One region of the Allobosea sp. ANAM02 genome, then DNA from elsewhere that is predicted to be linked to it. Evidence: predicted binding sites of a transcription regulator. Region 1 holds the regulator's gene; each other region holds the start of a gene.
The links. Region 1 encodes HrcA, which represses chaperone genes, less so after heat shock. Its sites were predicted from a motif close to GTTAGCACTCNCNNNNNGNGAGTGCTAAC; they were not measured.
Positions count from the first base shown of each region.

Region 2: a site for HrcA is predicted at 3,390-3,418, ahead of groES (co-chaperone GroES). Genes of this name have one in related genera too.
Region 3: a site for HrcA is predicted at 3,712-3,740, ahead of groES (co-chaperone GroES). Genes of this name have one in related genera too.

Region 1 is NZ_AP022848.1:147,978-154,766, reverse strand. It holds gene ugpB (sn-glycerol-3-phosphate ABC transporter substrate-binding protein UgpB) at 1-886, shown strand, start outside; gene ugpA (sn-glycerol-3-phosphate ABC transporter permease UgpA) at 1,018-1,899, shown strand; gene OCUBac02_RS00745 (creatininase family protein) at 1,899-2,648, shown strand; gene ugpE (sn-glycerol-3-phosphate ABC transporter permease UgpE) at 2,648-3,496, shown strand; gene OCUBac02_RS00735 (sn-glycerol-3-phosphate import ATP-binding protein UgpC) at 3,504-4,583, shown strand; gene hrcA (heat-inducible transcriptional repressor HrcA) at 4,718-5,803, opposite strand; gene rph (ribonuclease PH) at 5,948-6,664, shown strand.
Region 2 is NZ_AP022848.1:3,710,432-3,717,220, forward strand. It holds gene OCUBac02_RS17780 (lipopolysaccharide biosynthesis protein) at 49-1,479, opposite strand; gene OCUBac02_RS17785 (hypothetical protein) at 1,589-1,747, opposite strand; gene OCUBac02_RS17790 (hypothetical protein) at 1,802-2,008, opposite strand; gene OCUBac02_RS17795 (PaaI family thioesterase) at 2,084-2,569, opposite strand; gene OCUBac02_RS17800 (MarR family winged helix-turn-helix transcriptional regulator) at 2,797-3,252, opposite strand; gene groES (co-chaperone GroES) at 3,482-3,769, shown strand; gene groL (chaperonin GroEL) at 3,824-5,461, shown strand; gene OCUBac02_RS17815 (branched-chain amino acid ABC transporter substrate-binding protein) at 5,654-6,763, shown strand.
Region 3 is NZ_AP022848.1:1,584,148-1,590,936, forward strand. It holds gene htpG (molecular chaperone HtpG) at 1-852, opposite strand, end outside; gene OCUBac02_RS07590 (hypothetical protein) at 1,284-1,484, opposite strand; gene groL (chaperonin GroEL) at 1,576-3,201, opposite strand; gene groES (co-chaperone GroES) at 3,258-3,572, opposite strand; gene OCUBac02_RS07605 (usg protein) at 3,834-4,103, shown strand; gene OCUBac02_RS07610 (DUF982 domain-containing protein) at 4,277-4,570, shown strand; gene OCUBac02_RS07615 (hypothetical protein) at 4,914-5,318, opposite strand; gene OCUBac02_RS07620 (hypothetical protein) at 5,468-5,656, shown strand; gene OCUBac02_RS07625 (Plug domain-containing protein) at 5,719-6,360, shown strand; partial or broken gene OCUBac02_RS07630 (IS3 family transposase) at 6,357-6,789, opposite strand, start outside.

The DNA.
Region 1 (6,789 bases):
GGTGATGTGGTACAACAAGGACGCCTTCAAGAAGGCGGGCCTCGACCCGGCCAAGCCGCCGAAGACCTGGCCCGAGACCTTCGAGGCCGCCAAGAAGCTGAAGGCTGCCGGCTACGACAAGTGCGGCGTCTCGAACGCCTGGGCGACCTGGGCCAATATCGAGCAGTTCGGCGCCTGGCATAACGTGCCGCTCTCGACCAAGGTCAACGGCATGGCCGGCTTCGACGCCGTGCTGAACTTCAACAAGAGCCCGGCCTTCCTGAAGCACTGGACCAACCTGGTCGAGCTGCAGAAGGACAAGACCTACGACTATTCCGGCCGCACCAACAATGGCGAAGGCCGCTTCACCTCGGGCGAATGCCCCATCTTCCTGACCTCCTCGGGCTTCTTCGGCAACGTCCGCGCGAACGCCAAGTTCGACTGGGGCAATGCGCCGATGCCGTATTATCCGGACGTGCAGGGCGCCCCGCAGAACTCCATCATCGGCGGTGCCTCGCTCTGGGTGATGGGCGGCAAGAAGGCCGACGAGTACAAGGGCGTCGCCAAGTTCTTCACCTTCCTGTCGAATGTCGACCGCCAGGTGAAGCTGCACACCGAGTCGGGCTACCTGCCGATCACCAAGGCGGCCTACGAGAAGGTCAAGGCGTCCGGCTTCTACAAGGACAAGCCCTATCTCGAGACCCCGATCCTTGAGCTGACCAACAAGGCGCCGACCGACAATTCGAAGGGCCTGCGCTATGGCAGCCTCGTCCAGATCCGCGATATCTGGTCGGAAGAGCTGGAGGCGGCGCTGAACGGCCAGAAGTCGCCGCAGGCGGCGCTGGACGCGGCGGCCGAGCGCGGCAACCAGATGCTGCGCCAGTTCGAGCGTACCGCGGCCCGCTGAGCCGTTCTTAAACGCGCTATGTCATCCCGGGCTTAGCGCAGCGAAGACCCGGGATCCATGCCGGAACGGTTCAGGCATGGATCCCGGGTCTCCCTCCGGTCGCCCGGGATGACCGATTTGCAAGGCCACGCATGCAGAAGAACGCGTATTTCAAGGGGCTGACGATCCCCTTCCTGCTGCTTCTGCCGCAGCTCGCCATCACCATCGTGTTCTTCTACTGGCCCGCGAGCCAGGCAGTCTGGCAGAGCTTCCTGCTGGAGGATGCCTTCGGCACCTCGACGCAGTTCGTCTGGTTCGAGAACTACCAGATGCTCTTCGCCGACCCCGGCTATCTCAAGGCCTTCATCAACACGGCGGTGTTCTCGACCTTCGTCTGCGTGTTCTCGCTCTCGATCGCGCTGCTCTTCGCCGTGATGGCGGACCGGCAGATCCGCGGCGCCGAAATCTACAAGACCCTGCTGATCTGGCCCTATGCGGTGGCACCCGCCATCGCCGGCGTGCTCTGGATCTTCATGTTCGATCCCTCGCTCGGCATGCTGGCCCGCGGCCTGCAGGCGCTGGGCATCCCGTGGAACCCGCGCCTCAACGGCAACCACGCCATGCTGCTGGTCATCCTGGCCGCGACCTGGAAGCAGATCAGCTACAATTTCCTGTTCTTCCTCGCCGGCCTGCAATCGATCCCCAAGAGCGTGATCGAGGCGGCGGTGATCGACGGCGCCCGGCCGATGCGCCGCTTCTGGACCATCGTCTTCCCGCTGCTCTCGCCGACGACCTTCTTCCTGCTCGTCGTCAACATCGTCTACGTCTTCTTCGACACCTTCGGCATCATCGACACCGTGACCGGCGGCGGCCCCTCGGGCGCGACCGAGACGCTGGTCTACAAGGTCTTCTCCGACGGCAAGGGCGGCTCCAATCTCGGCGGCTCGGCCGCCCAGTCGGTGCTGCTGCTGGTCATGGTGATCGGCCTGACGGCGGTGCAGTTCCGCTTCATCGAGCGCAAGGTCAGCTACTGATGGCCTCCGTGCTCTGGATGGACCTCACCGCCGAGGAGCTGCGCGCCAAGGCCGCGACGGACGCGATCATCGTCCTGCCCGTCGCCTCGATCGAGCAGCACGGCCCGCATCTGCCGGTCGGCGTCGACACGATCCTGTGCGGCGGCGTCTGCAAGGCCGCCGCCGAGCGTGCGGCCGATGTCGACGTGGTGGTCGCGCCGACGCTCTGGTGCGGCATGGCCGAGCATCACATGGCCTTCGGCGGCACCTTCACCTTCGACATCCCGACTTATCGCGCCGTGCTGCTCTCCTTCCTGAAGAGCATCGAGCGTCACGGCTTCCATCGCGTGCTGATCGTCAACGGCCATGGCGGCAATATCGCCGCGCTCACCGCCTTCCTGCCCGATTTCGCCCGCGAGACGAACCTGCATGTCGCGGCGACCACCTATTTCATGCTGGCCGAGACGGCGCTTGGGCCCCTTCTGGAAGACCAGAAGGGCGTCCAGCATGCCTGCGAGGTCGAGACCTCGATGATGATGGTGCTGGCGCCGGGCTCCGTGCGCGAGCCGCGCCTTCCGGAAGCGTACGGCGCGCTGGATCGCGCGCCGCGCCGGCAGGTCGTCTCGCGCCATCGCTCCTTCCGCGAGATGACCGAGACCGGCGTGGTCGGCGATGCCCGCCGGGCCACGGCTGCCAAGGGCCAGGCCTGCCTCGATGCCTGCGCCGATGCGCTGGCCGGATTGCTGCGCGAGATGGGGAGGGCCGCCTGATGGTCGAGGACCGCCGCATGGGCGACCTGATCGCCTATATCATCCTGACGATCGGCGTCTTGATCGTCGCCTTCCCGGTCTGGCTGACCTTCGTCGCCTCGACCTGGGACGCCGCGACCGTGATCAACGGCCAGATGCCGCTCTATCCCGGCCCGTACTTCCTGGAGAACTACAATCGCATCCTCTTCGTCGGCACCTCGGGCACGACGCGCGAGCCGGTGATCGGGATGATGGTGAATTCCTTCATCATGGCGATCACGATCGCGCTCGGGAAGATCTTCATCTCCGTGCTCTCGGCCTATGCGGTGGTCTATTACCGCTTCCCGTTCCGCATGGCGGCGTTCTGGATCATCTTCGTCACGCTGATGCTCCCGGTCGAGGTCCGCATCTTCCCGACCTTCAAGATCGTCTCCGATCTCAACATGCTCGACACCTATCAGGGCCTCGCCATCCCGCTCATCGCCTCGGCGACGGGTACGCTGCTCTTCCGGCAGTTCTTCATGACGATCCCCGACGAACTGCTCGAAGCGTCCAAGATCGACGGCGCCGGCCCGTTCAAGTTCTTCAAGGACACGCTGATCCCGCTCTCGATGACGACGATCGCCGCGCTCTTCGTCATCCAGTTCATCTATGGCTGGAACCAGTATCTCTGGCCGCTCCTGGTGACGACGAAGGACTCGATGCAGACCATCGTCATCGCCATCAAGAAGATGATCGTCACCGCCGACGCTTTGACGGAATGGCAGCTCGCCATGGCCACCGCCATGCTGGCGATGCTGCCGCCCGTCTTCGTCGTCATCGCCATGCAGAGGCTCTTCGTGAAGGGCCTGGTCGAAACCGAGAAGTAATCCGCGAATGGCCCAGGTCACTCTCAGCAACGTCAAGAAGGTCTATGCCGGCGGTGTCGAAGCCGTGAAAGGCGTCTCCTTCGACATCCCCGATGGCGGCTTCTGCGTCCTCGTCGGCCCCTCCGGCTGTGGCAAGTCAACGCTCCTGCGCATGGTCGCCGGGCTGGAGACGATCTCCTCCGGCGAGGTCGCGATCGGCGAGCGCGTCGTCAACCAGGTCGAGCCGGCCGACCGCGACATCGCCATGGTGTTCCAGAACTATGCGCTCTATCCGCATATGAACATCTACGACAACATGGCCTATGGCCTGCGCAACCGCGGCACGCCGAAGGACGAGATCGACAAGCGCGTGAAGGAAGCCGCGCGCATCCTCGCGATCGAACCCTTCCTGGAGCGCCGGCCGCGCCAGCTCTCCGGCGGCCAGCGCCAGCGCGTCGCCATGGGCCGCGCCATCGTGCGCAAGCCGCAGGTCTTCCTCTTCGACGAGCCGCTCTCGAACCTCGACGCGAAACTCCGCGTCCAGATGCGCGTCGAGATCAAGAAGCTGCAGCGCGCGCTCGGCGTCACCGCGATCTACGTCACCCATGATCAGGTCGAGGCGATGACGCTCTCCGACAAGCTGGTGGTGATGAATGCCGGCCAGGTCGAGCAGATCGGCCTGCCGGCCGAGGTCTATCGCAAGCCGGCGAGCAAGTTCGTCGCGACCTTCATCGGCTCGCCGCCGATGAATATCCTGCCCGGCGCGGTCGACGGTTCCGGCATCGTCGCGCTCGGCGACACGATCATCGAGGTGCGCGACCTCAGAGAGGATCTGGCGGCGCAGGCACCGGTCGAGGTCGGCCTGCGTCCGGAGGATGTCGAGATAGCTTCGGAGGGGCAGGCGGGCTCGCTGCCCTTCGATGTCGAGTTCATCGAGGAACTCGGCGCGACCCAGCTCTTCCACGGCAAGCTCTCGGGCCATCCCTTCGTGATGCAGGCGGCGACCGGGGAGGTCGCGGCCCAGGAAGGCCGGCTCTGGATCACCGTCGATCCCGACAAGATCCATGTCTTCGACCCGAAGACGGGCGCAAGGCTGGGCAAGGGCTGACGCAGCCGCTCGCTATCGTCATCTCGGACAGGCCTTGAACGGCACCGATCCGGATCCATCGAAGGCTGCGGCGCTTCGATGATGGATTCCGGGCCGGCCCGGCACGGCGCACATATCCTCGCCGCGATAGCGCGTCAGCGGCTGCCGTCCAGCAGGCTGCCGACGACCTTGGCGGTATAGTCGACCATGGGGACGATGCGGGCATAGTTCAGCCGCGTCGGGCCGATGATGCCGACGACGCCGACGATGCGCTGCTCGGCGTCGCGGAAAGGGGCTGCGACCATCGAGGAACCGGACATCGAGAACAGCTTGTTCTCCGAGCCGATGAAGATGCGCACGCCGTCGCCCTGCTCGGCCCGCGTCAGCAGGTCGATGACGTCGGTCTGCGTCTCGAGATCGCCGAAGAGCATGCGGATGCGCTCAAGATCCTCCTGCGCCCGCAGGTCGTCGAGCAGATTGGCCTGGCCGCGCACGATGAGATGGCGGTCGCTGCCTGGGCCGGCCTGGGTCGCGATGCCGCTTTCGACCAGGCGGGCCGTCAGCGCGTCGAGCTCGCGCTCCATCTGGGCGCGTTGGCCGCCGATCTCGCCGCGCAGCTCGGCCAGCGTCTTGCCGAGGATGCGGGCATTGAGGAAATTAGCGGCTTCGCTCAGGGCCGAGGCCGGCAGGCCGGGCGGCAGGGCCAGCAGGCGGTTCTCGACCGTGCCGTCCTGCGAGACGAGCACGACGAGCGCTCGCGCGGGATCGAGCCGGACGAACTCGATATGCTTCAGCCGGACATCGGCCTTGGTGGTGACGACGACGCCGGCGCCGCGCGACAGGCCCGACAGCAGGGCCGAGGCTTCCGTCAGGGTCTGGTCGAGATTGCGGTTGCTGGCGGCGACCCGGATCTGCGCCTCGATGCGGGAGCGCTCCTCGGTGGTGAGATTGCCGACCTCCATCATCGCATCGACGAAGAAGCGCAGGCCCCGCTCGGTGGGAAGGCGCCCGGCGGACGTGTGCGGCGCATAGATCAGCCCGGCCATTTCGAGATCGGTCATGACGTTGCGCACCGTTGCCGGCGAAAGCGCCATCGGCAGCAGGCGGGCGATGTTGCGCGAGCCGACCGGCTCGCCGGTCGTCAGATAGCCGTCGACGATCTGGCGAAAGATCTCGCGCGAGCGCTGGTCGGTCTCGACCAGGCTGCTCATCGTCTCGGGGCGGGGCGTATGGGCGCTCATGAACCTTTTTCAGGCGAACCGTCGTTCTCGTCCTATTGTCGTCATGCGAAGCGCAGGGATCAAGGGGCACTCCCGTCCGGCGCCTTGCCGCGCGCGGCGCAAACGCCTACAAGCCGCCACTTCCCCGCAAGACAGGACATTTTCATGCGACCCTCCAAACGCGCCGCCGACGAGATGCGCAAGGTCACGCTCGAACGCGGCGTGGTGCGCTATGCCGAGGGCTCCTGCATGGTCACGTTCGGCGAGACCAAGGTGCTCTGCGCCGCGACCGTCGAGGAAAAGGGGCCGCCGTGGCTGCGCGGCACCGGCAAGGGCTGGGTCACCGCCGAATATTCGATGCTGCCGCGCGCCACGCATGAGCGCACGCGCCGCGAGGTCACCTCCGGCAAGCCGTCCGGCCGCACGCAGGAAATCCAGCGCCTGATCGGCCGCTCGCTGCGCGCCGTGGTCGACCTTACCGCGATCGGCGAGCGCCAGATCGTCGTCGATTGCGACGTGCTCCAGGCCGATGGCGGCACCCGCACGGCCTCGATCACCGGCGCCTGGGTCGCGCTGCACGATGCGCTGAAATGGATGGAGGGGCGCGGCCTGCTCAAGGGCACGAACCCGCTGAAGGACCATGTCGCCGCGATCTCCTGCGGCATCGTCGCCGGCAACCCGGTGATCGATCTCGACTATGTCGAGGATTCCGGTGCGCAGACCGACGCCAATTTCGTCATCACCGGCTCGGGCGGCATCGTCGAGGTGCAGGGCACGGCCGAAGGCGCCCCCTTCTCCGAGGAAGAGCTTCTGTCGCTGCTGAAGCTCGCCAAGGGCGGCGTCGCCCAGCTCGTCACGCTGCAGAAGGCGGCGGTGGGCTAATTTGATGCTGGCGCGGTTTCATTCTCGCGCGTTATCCCGGATAAGCCGCGTCAGCGGCGCCGATCCGGGATCCATTCCTGAACCGTTCCAGCATGAATCCCGGGTCTCCCTCCGGTCACACGGGA
Region 2 (6,789 bases), 1.4 Mb from region 1:
GGTCAAGCGACAGGGTAAAGGAAGCCTTGCTGGCGCGGCCTTGCCGCTTCACCGGCGCGCGGAGCGCCAGGCGAGCCAGCGCAGCTTCAGGCCGGTGCGCCAGCGGCCGACATCGCAGGCCAGGATCACCGCCGCATAGACCATGCCGCCGAGCCCGATCTGGAGCGGCAGTTCCAGCGGCACCGGCAGCGCGCCCCGCAGCGGCCAGATCGCGAGCCCCATCGCGAGGCCGGCGGCCAGAACGCAGGCGATCTCGCGCAATGGCGGGAGAACCGGCAATGCGCGCAGCGCGACCACCGCCATGACCAGAAGCGCCGTCAGGTAGGCGGCGCTTTGCGCGATCGAGACCATCGCCGGCGCAAGCATTCCCGGCAGCGCGAAGATGAGGGCGAGATTGACGGCGAGCCCGATCAGGGATGCAAGGATCGCGACGAGCGTGCGCTTCGCCAACAGAAAGACGGGCGCGAGTCCGGCCTGAAACAGCGCGATCGCCGCGAAACCCGGCAGCAGCAGCGCCATATGGCCGGCGAAATGGCCGCGGAAGCTCGCAGGGACGAAAAGCCGCTCGAAGGCGGGCAGGATCAGCCAGAAGCCGAGCGCGACGGGCAGCACGCAGGCGACAACGACGACCATGTTGCGGGCGATGCGCTTCTGCGCGGCGACGCGCCCGCGCGTTTCGTCGAGGCGAATGACCTCGCGCAGCAGCACGATCTCCAGCATCGTGGCCAGCACGGGGAAGAGCCGCAGGCCGATATCCGAGGCCAGCGAGAAATAGCCGGCCTCGGCGAAACCGTGGCTTTCGGCCAGGATGGCGCGATTCAACAACGGGATCGCGGCATAGACCGCGTTGCCCGCGACCAGCGGCAGAGCGTAGCGGGCGAAATTGCGCATCAGGTCCGTGCGGAACGGGCCGGATGCCGGCCGGGCATCGGTCAGCCGGCCGCGGTTGGCGAGAACCGCCGCGACCACGCTCAGCACGCCGCCGAGCAGGACGATCACGGGATCGCGGGTCCACCAGGCGCCACCGACCATCAACAGCAGGGCCGCGACGCTGCGGACGAGAACGAGCCGGGCATAGGCCGCGTCGAGGAAGCGGGCGCGGGCGATGGCCGCGTGATAGTCGAACCAGCCGGCGGCGACGCCGCCCGCGACCGAAACGATCAGCAGCGCCGCCGGCAGCCCGGTATCGACACCCGCCAGCATAGCCGCCGCCAGAAGGGCTGAGAGCGACAGGCCGACCCCGGCGAAGAGCAGATCGAGCGTCGCCCGGACGCCGGGATCGCTCTCCCGGCTCTGGAGCGAATAGAAGCGGACGACGGAGAGCTTCAGCCAGTCGAGCAGGGCCGTGTTGACGAGCACGACGGTCGCCGCGCCGATGGCATAGAGCCCGAAGGCCTCCGGCCCGAGGAACAGGGCGACGAGCAGCCCGAGCACGAAGTTCAGCCCGGCATTGACGATGAAAGGCAGAAGAACGGTCATCGTGCCTTCATCCCGTTCCGGTCTTCACGCTGCCACGGCCGGTCGCCGGGTCGGGGTCGCATCCGCTTTTCTTCAATGCGGACCGATCTCCGCTTGGCTCGGCAGTGCTCTACCGGAACAGGTCACCCGTCTTGGGATTGACCTGCCGGTGATGGGCTTTCGATGGCTTCGCCAACCCGCCTTGCTTTCGTCCACCGCGCCGGGTCGCGCCGACGAAGAAGATGGCAACGGCGCTCGCGATGATCAGCAGCATCGCCATCAACGCCATCAGGTTCACCCATCCTGCCGACATCTCGCTCCCAGCCTCCGCTCCGCTGTCGCTTCAGTAGCCCAGCCACGCCGTGATGAGAACAGCGGCGGCGAACAAGGCGATGAACACGGCGCCGAACAGCTTGAAGTCACGGTCGTCATGGCTGGAGACCATCCTGTCATAGGCTTCATCGCCCATGGCCTTGCGGGCCAGCCGCTCCCGCAGCAGGCGTCTCGCCTCGTTAGGCTCGTGCTGCATCTGCTTGTCGTATCCGGGCATGGCTCCTCCGTGGCGCGATCCGGACTTCGGGCGGGCTTCCGGCCGAGGCCAGCATCACGGATCACGGGCGCGCCGTCACCCCGGGGAGCCCGGTTTCTTCGCCGGAAAGACCATGCAGGTCTCGGTGCCATGGGCGAGCAGCTTGCCGCGCGCATCGACCAGCCTGCCTTCCGTCGTGATGACCGCGTTGCCACGATGGATCAACTTGCCCTCGCAGCGGACCAGGCCGCTGTCGGGCATGACCGGACGGACATAGTTCAGCTTCATCTCCAGCGTGGTGTAGCCCTCGCCCGGCTTCAGCGTTGCATGAGCGGCGCAGGCCATGGCGGAATCGAGGATGGTCGCGGTCCAGCCGCCATGGATCGTGCCGAGCGGGTTGAAGAAACGCGCCGAGGGCCGGCCGACGAATACGACCCGGCCCTCATCGGCCTCGGCCAGCTCGAAATCCATCGCATCGGCGAAGGGCGGCGCCGGATTGGTGCCGGCAATGATCCCGCGCAGGAAACTCAAGCCATCGCCCGCGACCAGTTCCTCGCGAGACACCACCCCCACCCTGCGCATCGTATCAATCCCCATTCGTGTATCTGCACGATAAGAAGGAAGCCGCGAGCGCGTCAATCCGGGAGAGGAGGCGAACCTTCCAGCGGTTATCCCGGACGTAGCGAAGTGGAGATGCGAGATCCATTCCGGAGCCTTTTCCGATTGAAGCTCCGGAATGGATCCCGGGCCTCTCTGCGGTCGCTCGGGATAACCGCTGAAAGGCTCGAACTCGACGTCAGAACCCGACCTCAGCGCTCGCCGCGCGCCGCCCGGCGCAGCGCCTTGAGACCGTCGCGGGTCTCGCGCCAGCGCTCCTCGCCGAAGCCGCCCTCGATCTTGTCCTGCGCCTCCCGCCAATACGGGATCGCGGCCTCGATCGCGGCCCTGCCCTTCTCGGTCACCGCATAGATCGAGGCGCGGCCACGGCACTCGACCGGCTCGACCATGCCCTCGGCAGCGAGAAGCTGGAGGTTGCGCGTGAGCGAGGTCCGTTCCAGCGCAAAGCGTTCGGCCAACTCCGTGACCGATTTCCATTGCCCGGTCGAGAGCGCCGAGAGCAGCACGAACTGCGTGATCTTGAGACCGCTCGGGCGCATCGCCTCGTCATAGGCCCGCGTCACGGCGCGTGCGGTCATGCGGACGTGCAGCGCGACGCAGGAGCGGGCGATGGCGTCGAGGCGCGGGTCGGGCGAGGGCGTCGTCATTCCGCCATGTTAGCGTGTTCAAGCGCTGCTGCCAGCAGGCTCGAAGCGACCTGCGACACCGCATCCGCCGCCGTTCACTTTATCGCCGGGTGCTTTCTTGACTCTCCGCGACCCCGCGCCTATCTCCGCTGGCATCTGTTAGCACTCTCACTTGGTGACTGCTAACAGCCTCCCCCGGGCGCCCTCCAGCGGCACCCGAAACGAATATGACCGAGAGGAAGACAGAACCATGAAGTTCCGTCCGTTGCATGACCGCGTCGTGGTCCGCCGCCTTGACAGCGAAGAGAAGACCAAGGGCGGCATCATCATCCCCGAGACCGCCAAGGAAAAGCCCCAGGAGGGCGAGGTCATCGCCGTCGGTTCCGGCGCGCGTGACGATGCCGGCAAGCTCGTCGCCCTCGATGTCAAGAAGGGCGACCGCGTCCTGTTCGGCAAGTGGTCGGGCACCGAGGTCAAGATCGACGGTCAGGACCTCCTGATCATGAAGGAATCCGACATCATGGGCGTCGTCGGCTGATAGCCGCCTGACCACTTTCTCAACTTTTCAAATTCAGTCCAAGGAGTAGCTCTCATGGCTGCCAAAGACGTCAAATTCGGCACGGAAGCCCGCGACAAGATGCTGCGCGGCGTGGATGTCCTCGCCAATGCCGTGAAGGTCACGCTGGGTCCGAAGGGCCGCAACGTCGTGATCGAGAAGTCGTTCGGCGCTCCGCGCATCACCAAGGACGGCGTCACCGTCGCCAAGGAGATCGAGCTTTCCGACAAGTTCGAGAACATGGGCGCCCAGATGGTCCGCGAAGTCGCTTCGCGCCAGAACGACCATGCCGGCGACGGCACCACCACCGCCACCGTTCTCGCCCAGGCGATCGTCCGTGAAGGCGCCAAGTCGGTTGCGGCCGGCATGAACCCGATGGACCTGAAGCGCGGCATCGACCTCGCGGTCGAGGCGATCGTTTCGGACCTCAAGAAGAACTCGAAGAAGGTCACCTCGAACGCGGAAGTCGCGCAGGTCGGCACCATCTCGGCCAACGGCGACGTGTCGGTCGGCGAGATGATCTCGAAGGCCATGCAGAAGGTCGGCAACGAGGGTGTCATCACCGTCGAGGAAGCCAAGACCGCCGAGACCGAACTCGACGTCGTCGAGGGCATGCAGTTCGACCGCGGCTACCTGTCGCCGTACTTCATCACCAACTCCGAGAAGATGGTCGCCGAGCTCGACGACCCCTACATCCTCGTCTTCGAGAAGAAGCTGTCCTCGCTCCAGGCGATGCTGCCGATCCTCGAGGCCGTCGTGCAGACCGGCAAGCCGCTGCTCATCATCGCCGAGGACGTCGAGGGCGAGGCCCTGGCCACGCTCGTCGTCAACAAGCTCCGTGGCGGCCTGAAGGTCGCGGCCGTCAAGGCTCCGGGCTTCGGTGATCGCCGCAAGGCCATGCTCGAGGACATCTCGATCCTGACCGCCGGCCAGATGATCTCGGAAGACCTCGGCATCAAGCTCGAGACCGTGACGCTCAACATGCTCGGCCGCGCCAAGCGCGTGCGCATCGAGAAGGAGAACACCACGATCATCGACGGCGCCGGCAAGAAGAAGGACATCGAGGCTCGCGTCGGCCAGATCAAGGCCCAGATCGAGGAGACCTCCTCCGACTACGACCGTGAGAAGCTCCAGGAGCGTCTGGCCAAGCTCGCCGGCGGCGTCGCGGTCATCCGCGTCGGCGGCGCGACCGAGGTCGAGGTCAAGGAGAAGAAGGACCGCGTCGACGATGCCCTGAACGCCACCCGCGCTGCTGTGGAAGAAGGCATCCTCCCCGGCGGCGGCGTTGCGCTCCTGCGCGCACTGTCCTCGGTCAAGTCGATCAAGACCCAGAATGACGACCAGAAGACCGGTGTCGAGATCGTCCGCAAGGCGATCACCGCTCCGGCCCGCCAGATCGTCGAGAACGCCGGCGATGACGGCGCGGTCGTGGTCGGCAAGCTGCTGGAGTCGAAGGACTACACCTACGGCTACAACGCCCAGACCGGCGAGTACGGCGATCTGGTCAAGGCCGGCATCATCGACCCGACCAAGGTCGTCCGCACGGCGATCCAGGACGCGGCTTCGATCGCGGGCCTGCTGATCACCACCGAGGCGATGGTCGCCGACCTGCCGAAGAAGGAAGCCCCGATGCCCCCGATGGGCGGCGGCGGCATGGGCGGCATGGACTTCTGAGGAAATCCAGCTTCTCGAAAACACTCAAGGAAGGCCCGGCGCAAGCCGGGCCTTTTTTGTTTCGATCGCGCCATGCGTTCACGGCACCCCGCTGGGCCGCCTCTGCCATGCCGCCGCCATGTCTTCTCGCCTATAAAAGCGGCAAGCGCGCCGCTTTCTGGCGCGCCAAACGGCAATCATCGGGAGAGGCTCATGACGACCTCCAAACTCCTCACCGGCGTCGCTTTCGCCGCGACGCTGCTCGCCGCCCAGGCCGCGCAGGCCGACATCACCATCGGCCTCGTCGCGCCGCTGACCGGCCCCGTCGCCGCCTATGGCGACCAGGTCAAGAACGGCGCGCAGACCGCCGTCGACGTGATCAACAAGAATGGCGGCGTGCTCGGCGAGAAGCTCGTGCTGAAGCTCGCCGACGATGCCGGCGATCCCAAGCAGGGCGTCTCCTCCGCCAACCTGCTGGTCGGCGACAAGGTCAAGTTCGTGGTGGGGCCGGTGACCTCCGGCGTCGCCATGGCGGTCTCGGACGTGTTCTCCGAGAGCGGCGTGCTGATGGTGACGCCGACCGCGACCTCGCCGGCGCTGACGACGCGCGGCCTGACCAATGTCTTCCGCACCTGCGGCCGCGACGACCAGCAGGCGGACATCGCCGCGGCTTACGTCCTGAAGAACCTCAAGGACAAGAAGATCGCGATCGTCCACGACAAGGGCACCTACGGCAAGGGCCTGGCCGACGCCTTCCAGAAGGGCATCAATGCCGGCGGGATGAAGGAAGTCGCGGCGCTGACCGTCAATCCCGGCGACAAGGATCTCTCGGCCGTCGTCACGCGCCTGAAGGCGGCCAATGTCGAGGTGATCTATTTCGGCGGCTATCACCCTGAAGGCGGCCTGCTCGCGCGCCAGCTCGCCGATGCCGGCGTCAAGACGGTGATCATCGGCGGCGAGGGCCTGTCGAACACCGAATACGCCGCCATCGGCGGCGACCATGCCACCGGCACGCTCTTCACCAATGCGACCGACGCGCTGAAGAACCCCGATTCAGCCCAGGCGGTCGCGGCGCTGAAGGAGAAGGGCATCCCGCCCGAGGCCTTCACGCTGAATGCCTATGCGGCCGTCGAAGTGCTCAAGGCCGCGATCGAGAAGGCCGGCAAGCCGGGCGATGCCAATGGCGCGGCCAAGGCCCTGCACGCCGGCATGCCGATCAAGACCGCGATCGGCACGCTGACCTATGGCAAGACCGGCGACCTGAGCTCGCCGAGCTTCTCCATGTACAAGTGGAACGCCGGCAAGATCGTCGCAGCCGAGTGATCGGCTGATCTGATCCTTCGAGCTTC
Region 3 (6,789 bases), 1.4 Mb from region 1:
CGGACGCGCTCCCGGGACGAAGGCGAGCGCGGTATATTCGTGCAGGCCTTCGGCGCGAAAATGGATCGTGGCCGCCGGCTCGTCATATTGTCCCGCAACGCTGCGGTAGAAATCGGCGTATTCGTCCTTCGTGATCTCGCTTTTCGGCCTGGTCCAAAGCGCGGCTCCCTCGGAGAGGGCGACTGCATCGGCGCCCGGCTCCGTGATCAGCGAGATCGGGACCGGTACATGGCCGGACTGTTCCTTGACGATGCGCTCCAGCGTCCAGCGCTCGGCATAGGGCTTGGCCTCCTCAATCAGGTGAAGCGTCACGCGCGTCCCGCGGGACGGAGCCTCGTCCAGCGCCGCAGGCGCCACGGTGAACTCGCCCTTGCCGTCCGAAGACCAGATCCAAGCTTCGGCGCTGCTGGCACGGCGGCTGACAACCTCGACCTTCTCGGCCACCATGAAGGCGGAATAGAAGCCAACGCCGAACTGGCCGATGAGCTGGGCGCCGTCCTTGCCATCGGCCGTCGCGACCCGCTCCATGAAGCTGCGCGTGCCGGAGCGGGCGATCGTGCCGAGAGCCTCTATCATATCGTCATGACTCATGCCGATGCCGTTGTCGGCAATAGTCAGCTTGCCGCCCTCCGGATCGGCCGAGATGGTGATCGCGAGCTTCGGGTCGTCGCCCAGAAGCTCGGGCTTGGCGATCGCTTCGTAGCGCAGCTTCTCGCACGCGTCGGCTGCGTTCGAGATCAGCTCGCGCAGGAAAACGTCCCTGTCCGAGTAAACTGAATGCACCATCATGTGGAGCAGGCGGGAGACGTCGGCTTCGAAGCTGCGATGCTCGGGCGTGGCGGTCGTGGTCATTCGGCTTTCTCGAATAGATTGGCAGCGGGGAGACGCTGACAGAGAGCGATATCGCGCGGGACCGCGGCGAGCCAGCCTGTTTGCTGACGGCCGGGGACTATAGAGAGCCACGCTCACCCGCTCCCGGACGTTTGTCGGTTGGATAGCGTCCTGATTAGAGCAAGTATGGCGTTCAACCGCGCGGTCGCGAACTCACCGGCGCCGGGCAACTGAGCCTCGATGTGAGCGGCGACAGTCTGCCACGTTGCCGATCCATCCCGCGTCATGACCGCCAGGAGATTATCCTTGAGGCCATATGTTGCGCTCTCGGCGTTGGTGATGAGGGCCTTGCAGCGGTCGGACGGTGAGATGTCCTTAGGTTCCTGTGTGCCGTCGGTCATGTCGGTCTGACGCGATTGAGAGAATGCAGGGGCTTTCACGGAGCCTTTCGCCTAGGCCTTCTCGCGAAACCGGTCGATCGCACGCTGTGCGAGATCATCCTCGTCGAGCGCCAGCGGAACCAGCGAAGCCACGATATAGGCGAGGTTGTTTCGCTCCAGCTCGTCGGATTCAGCCGGAAGCGACGGCTTGAGTTCCGCCCATGCCTTTTCAAGAGCAGCTTCGGCACGGGCCAGATCGATGGGATCGGTCAATGATGAAAAGGGCATAGCCTTCCCCTCGGCATAGCTTGTGCGGCTGGGATCCTGAGAGGGGGCGCCGCGGAAGCTGCGGCGCCCCCGATGCTCAATAGTCCATTCCGCCGGCGGGCATGGCCGGGGCCGGGTCTTTCTTCGGCGCCTCGGCGATCATCGCCTCGGTGGTGATCAGCAGGCCCGCGACCGACGCCGCGTCCTGGATTGCCGTGCGCACGACCTTGGTCGGGTCGATGATGCCGGCCTTGACCAGATCGCCGTACTCGCCGGTCTGGGCATCATAGCCCCAGGCGTAATCGGAAGACTCCAGCAGCTTGCCGACCACGACCGCGCCATCGCCGCCGGCATTCTCGACGATCTGGCGGGCCGGGGCCGTGATCGCCTTGCGGACGATCTCGATGCCAGTACGCTGCTCATCATTGCCGGGCACGAGCCCTTCGAGCGCGTTGACCGCGCGCAGCAGGGCGACGCCGCCGCCCGGCAGGATGCCCTCCTCGACCGCAGCGCGGGTGGCGTTGAGGGCATCGTCAACGCGGTCCTTCTTCTCCTTGACCTCGACCTCCGTCGCCCCACCGACGCGGATCACCGCGACGCCGCCGGCGAGCTTGGCCAGGCGTTCCTGCAGCTTCTCACGGTCGTAGTCCGAGGAGGTTTCCTCGATCTGCGCCTTGATCTGTGCGACCCGGGCGTCGATCTCGGCCTTCGCGCCAGCGCCATCGACGATGGTGGTGTTCTCCTTCTCGATGCGGACCTTCTTGGCGCGGCCGAGCATGTCGAGCGTGACGGTCTCCAGCTTGATGCCGAGATCCTCGCTGATCGCGGTCCCTCCGGTCAGGATTGCGATATCCTCCAGCATCGCCTTGCGGCGGTCGCCGAAGCCCGGAGCCTTGACGGCGGCGATCTTGAGGCCGCCGCGGAGCTTGTTGACGACGAGGGTGGCGAGAGCCTCGCCCTCGACATCCTCCGCCACGACCAGCAGCGGCTTGCCGGTCTGGACGACCGCTTCCAGCAGCGGCAGCATCGTCTGGAGACCCGAAAGCTTCTTCTCGTGGATCAGGATGTAGGGGTCTTCGAGCTCCGCAACCATCTTCTCGGTGTTGGTCACGAAATAGGGCGAGAGATAGCCGCGATCGAACTGCATGCCTTCGACGACGTCGAGCTCGGTCTCGGCCGTCTTGGCTTCCTCGACGGTGATGACGCCCTCGTTGCCGACCTTCTTCATCGCCTCGGCGATCATCTCGCCGATCGTCCGGTCGCCATTGGCGGAGATGGTGCCGACCTGCGCGACCTCCTCCGAACCGGTGATGGTCTTCGAATGCTCGCCGAGCGACTTCGTCACCGCTTCGACTGCGAGATCGATGCCGCGCTTGAGATCCATCGGATTGATGCCGGCAGCCACTGCCTTGGCGCCCTCGCGGACGATCGCCTGGGCGAGCACGGTCGCGGTCGTGGTGCCGTCGCCGGCGGCATCATTCTGCTTCGACGCCACCTCGCGAACCATCTGGGCGCCCATGTTCTCGAACTTGTCGGAAAGTTCGATCTCCTTGGCGACGGTGACGCCGTCCTTGGTGATGCGCGGAGCGCCGAACGACTTCTCGATCACGACGTTGCGGCCCTTCGGACCCAGCGTGACCTTCACGGCGTTGGCAAGCGTGTCGACGCCGCGCAGCATCCGCTCGCGCGCGTCCTGCGAAAACTTCACGTCCTTCGCAGCCATGATTCCTCACTCCTTCAGACTTGAGGTTTCAGGTTGAAGATATGGATGAGGCCCCGTCAGGCGGCCTTCTTGAGGGCAGCCGTCGTCTCGACGACGCCCATGATGTCGGATTCCTTCATGATCAGGAGATCCTGGCCATCGATCTTGACCTCGGTGCCGCTCCATTTGCCGAAGAGCACGCGGTCGCCGACCTTTACGTCCGGCGGCACGAGCTTGCCGGTCTCGTCGCGCGCGCCGGCGCCGACGGCGACGACCTCGCCCTCCTGCGGCTTTTCCTTGGCGGTGTCAGGAATGATGATCCCGCCCTTGGTCTTCTCCTCGGCGTCGATGCGCTTCACGACGACGCGGTCATGCAGTGGCCGAAACTTCATGAGTTCCTCCAGTTTCCATGTCGGTCACATGTCAAAGCGGGCCGGCCCTGCGCGGGGTTCGCGGCGACGTTCCGCGCGCCCCTGAGGCGCCGTGCCCGCGCGATGATTTGGGTTGCCCGATTTTTGCCTTCAAGAGGCCGGCAGCACTTTTTTTGATCGAGTGCTAACAGGCTGAAAAGGCGGCACAACCGCAACCTTTCAGCTTGCCAGGGCGTTGAAAATCCGCTGCCATCGGCACAGTGAACTAGGGAGCTGAAAGGAATGGCTTCAACGGACATCGCCCGCCAGATCGCCGGCTACGGATTGACCACTGCCGGCATCCTCTACCGCCTGCCCGACCACCCTTCGATCCTCCAGGAATATGTCTGGCAGGACTACGACCTCGCCCCGCGCTTCCCCGAGCTCAACAAGTTCCTCGCCTTCTGGCAGGCCAAGCTCGACGGCAAGCTGTTTCGCATCACCGTGGCCCACAAGGACCTGATCGGCCCGGCTGACCTCTGCGCGGTCAGCGGCGAGTTCCGGCTCCAGTGACGTCGATGCTTCGGAGGGCTTGATCCGAGGAAAACATATCCCAAATCATCGCAGCCGCCGACAGCGACAGCGCGCTCGACGCGGCGATCAACCAAACCGGATCCATGTTGCTTCCAGGAGGATATGGCTATGGCAACGTTGGCAATCGCTCCCCGCCAAGGGAGGACTGCATGATGACATCAGACGACTTCGAGAGGCCGGTCGTGATCCTCACCGGGCTCGGGCATCCGGCGGCGATCGCGTCCGCAATGGAGGCCTACATGTTCCTGGCCGACTGGCCGGAGAGCAGGCGCGATCCGGTCCACGGTTTTGCGCTGAAAGCCTGCCTGGCGGCGATCCGCGGCGAGATAGAGCCAGACACGGCGCGCGGCCTGTTCGCGTCATGGGCCGAAAAGCATGATCTCCTTGCGCCCGACGTTGCTGCGTTCGCCAGCAGCCGCAAGGAGGGCTCGCGCGGTCACGCCTGACCTAAAGCCCGGCGCCGCGCCAGCGGCGCCGGGCGTCTTTGAGACGAAGGTGCCATTCAAAGGATATGAATGTTCCGGAGCGAGAAAGTGCCGTTGTTTCGCTTGCCTCGCATCCGCCTGGAGGTCAGCAAATGCGAGAAGAGATTCGTGCGGGCGCTCGCACAGAACTCTCCGAGCGGGAGCGGTCGAGCTGCCACGGCCCTCGGATGGGCCTGTGATGCCACGGCCCTCGGATGGGCCTGTGATGCGCGAACGTTATTGAGAGGGGGAGCGATCTGGTGGCTGGTCTCGCCCCCGGGGAAGCGATAAACCGGCCTGCCACCTGAAAAGTGCGGCAGCAAAGCTATTTGATAACGACGGCTACAGTGATATCGAGGAATCGGAGGTCGATGCTGTGTGCCATCGCAACGGATCTGTGGTCAGGAGCTGGGTCGCAATTTTCGCGGCCTATCTGCTCGTGGTCCAGACTCTGTTCGCAGGTTTCGCCGCGGGCACTTATGCGAATGCGATGTCTCTTGATAGGACGCTCGCGCTGACGCACTGCGCCCCCAGCGGGGACGTCCAAGCCGGAAGCGACCATGACAAGTCGCAGAACCATGCCGGCATGAGCTGCTGCACCGCCGGCTGCCCGATGCTCGTCGGCGCCGATCCGGTCCAGCCCCAATTCCAGCTCCTGGTTCAACGACCGGTCGATCAGGTCGCTTTTGTTCGCCGGCTCGACCGGCCCGTCGGATTCTTGTCCGACCATCCTCCCGGCAGTCCGCGCGCACCGCCCGTCCTCGCCTGAGCCGCCGTCCGGCGCCATGGCGTCCGCGACGGCTGTCTTCAGCCTGCCGCCGGTCGTCCTGAGGGCATTCTGACCCGATCCGACACCGTGCCGGTGCGGAATCCGGTGTAATGCCATCTCATCCCTTGGTTCGCCTAGCGGGCTGCTTCGCGACCGGCGCGCTCGCAGCCGCTGTCGCACTCATCGGCCTCGATCAGGCCGCCCCGCTCGCCTTCCCGCTGAAGGTCGCCTGGCTCTGGCTCGGCGGCAACGGCGCTGTCGCGCTTGGCTTCGCACTGCCGGCGATCGCGCGCTTCTGAAATCTCGTCGCAAGGCCGTGGGCACGTGCCTGCGCGCGACTGCATCGAAAACAGGACAGGACATGCCTACCGCCTTCACACGACCGCTCTCGGTCTCCTTGTTCGCGCTCCTCGCCGGCTTCGGTGCCCCGGCACTGGCTCAGCCGACGCAGATCGCGCTTCCTGAGATCAACGTCCAGGGCGGGGGCTCGCTCACCGTTCCGACGATCGACGGCGCCCGGGAGATTATCCAGAGGACGCCCGGAGCCGTGGCGGTGGTGCCGGGGAGTGCCTTCAAGGATTCGCCCGCTTCCACCATCAAGGACATCGTCGACTATGTGCCCGGCGTCTTCGCACAGCCCAAATGGGGTGATGACACGCGGCTATCGATCCGTGGCTCGGGGCTCTCGCGCAATTTCCACCTGCGCGGCACCCAACTGCTGATGGACGGGATCATCCCGCTCAACACGGCCGATGGTTACGGCGATTTTCAGGAGATCGAACCGAGCTTCTATCGCTATGTCGAGGTGTTCAGGGGCTCAAATGCGCTGCGCTTCGGCGCCAATGCGTTGGGTAGCGCGATCAACTTTGTGATGCCGACCGGCTACGACGCGCCGCGCGCGGAGCTCCGTGTCGATGCTGGCAGCTTCGGAGCGCTCAGGACGCAAGGCGCCGTCGCCGGCGTCATGATCCGCCCCTGCCGAGAGGTCCGGGTTGAATGTTAGTGGCTTGTTGGCCTCGGCGCCAGCGCGGGCGGCGTAGCCGGTCGGGATAGCGCAGCCGCCCGCGCGGTCATGGCGGGCACGAAGACTTCCGGAGCCGGCGGTTTGTAGCCGAGCGAGCCGTGCGGGCGCACCGTGTTGAAGTGGCGCCGCCAGCTTTCGATGACGATCTTCGCTTCAGCGAGGGTATAGAAGATCTCGCCGTCGAGAAGCTCGTCGCGGAGCCTGGCGTTGAACGGCTCGATGAAGCCGTTCTCCCATGGGCTGCCGGGCGCGATGTAGGCGGTCTTCGCGCCAACCGCGCCGATCCAGGCCTGCACGGCCTTGGCGACGAATTCAGGTCCGTTATCTGAACGAACATGCTCCGGCACGCCGCGCAGGATGAACAGGTCCGAGAGCACGTCGATGACGTCAGTCGCCTTCAGCCGGCGA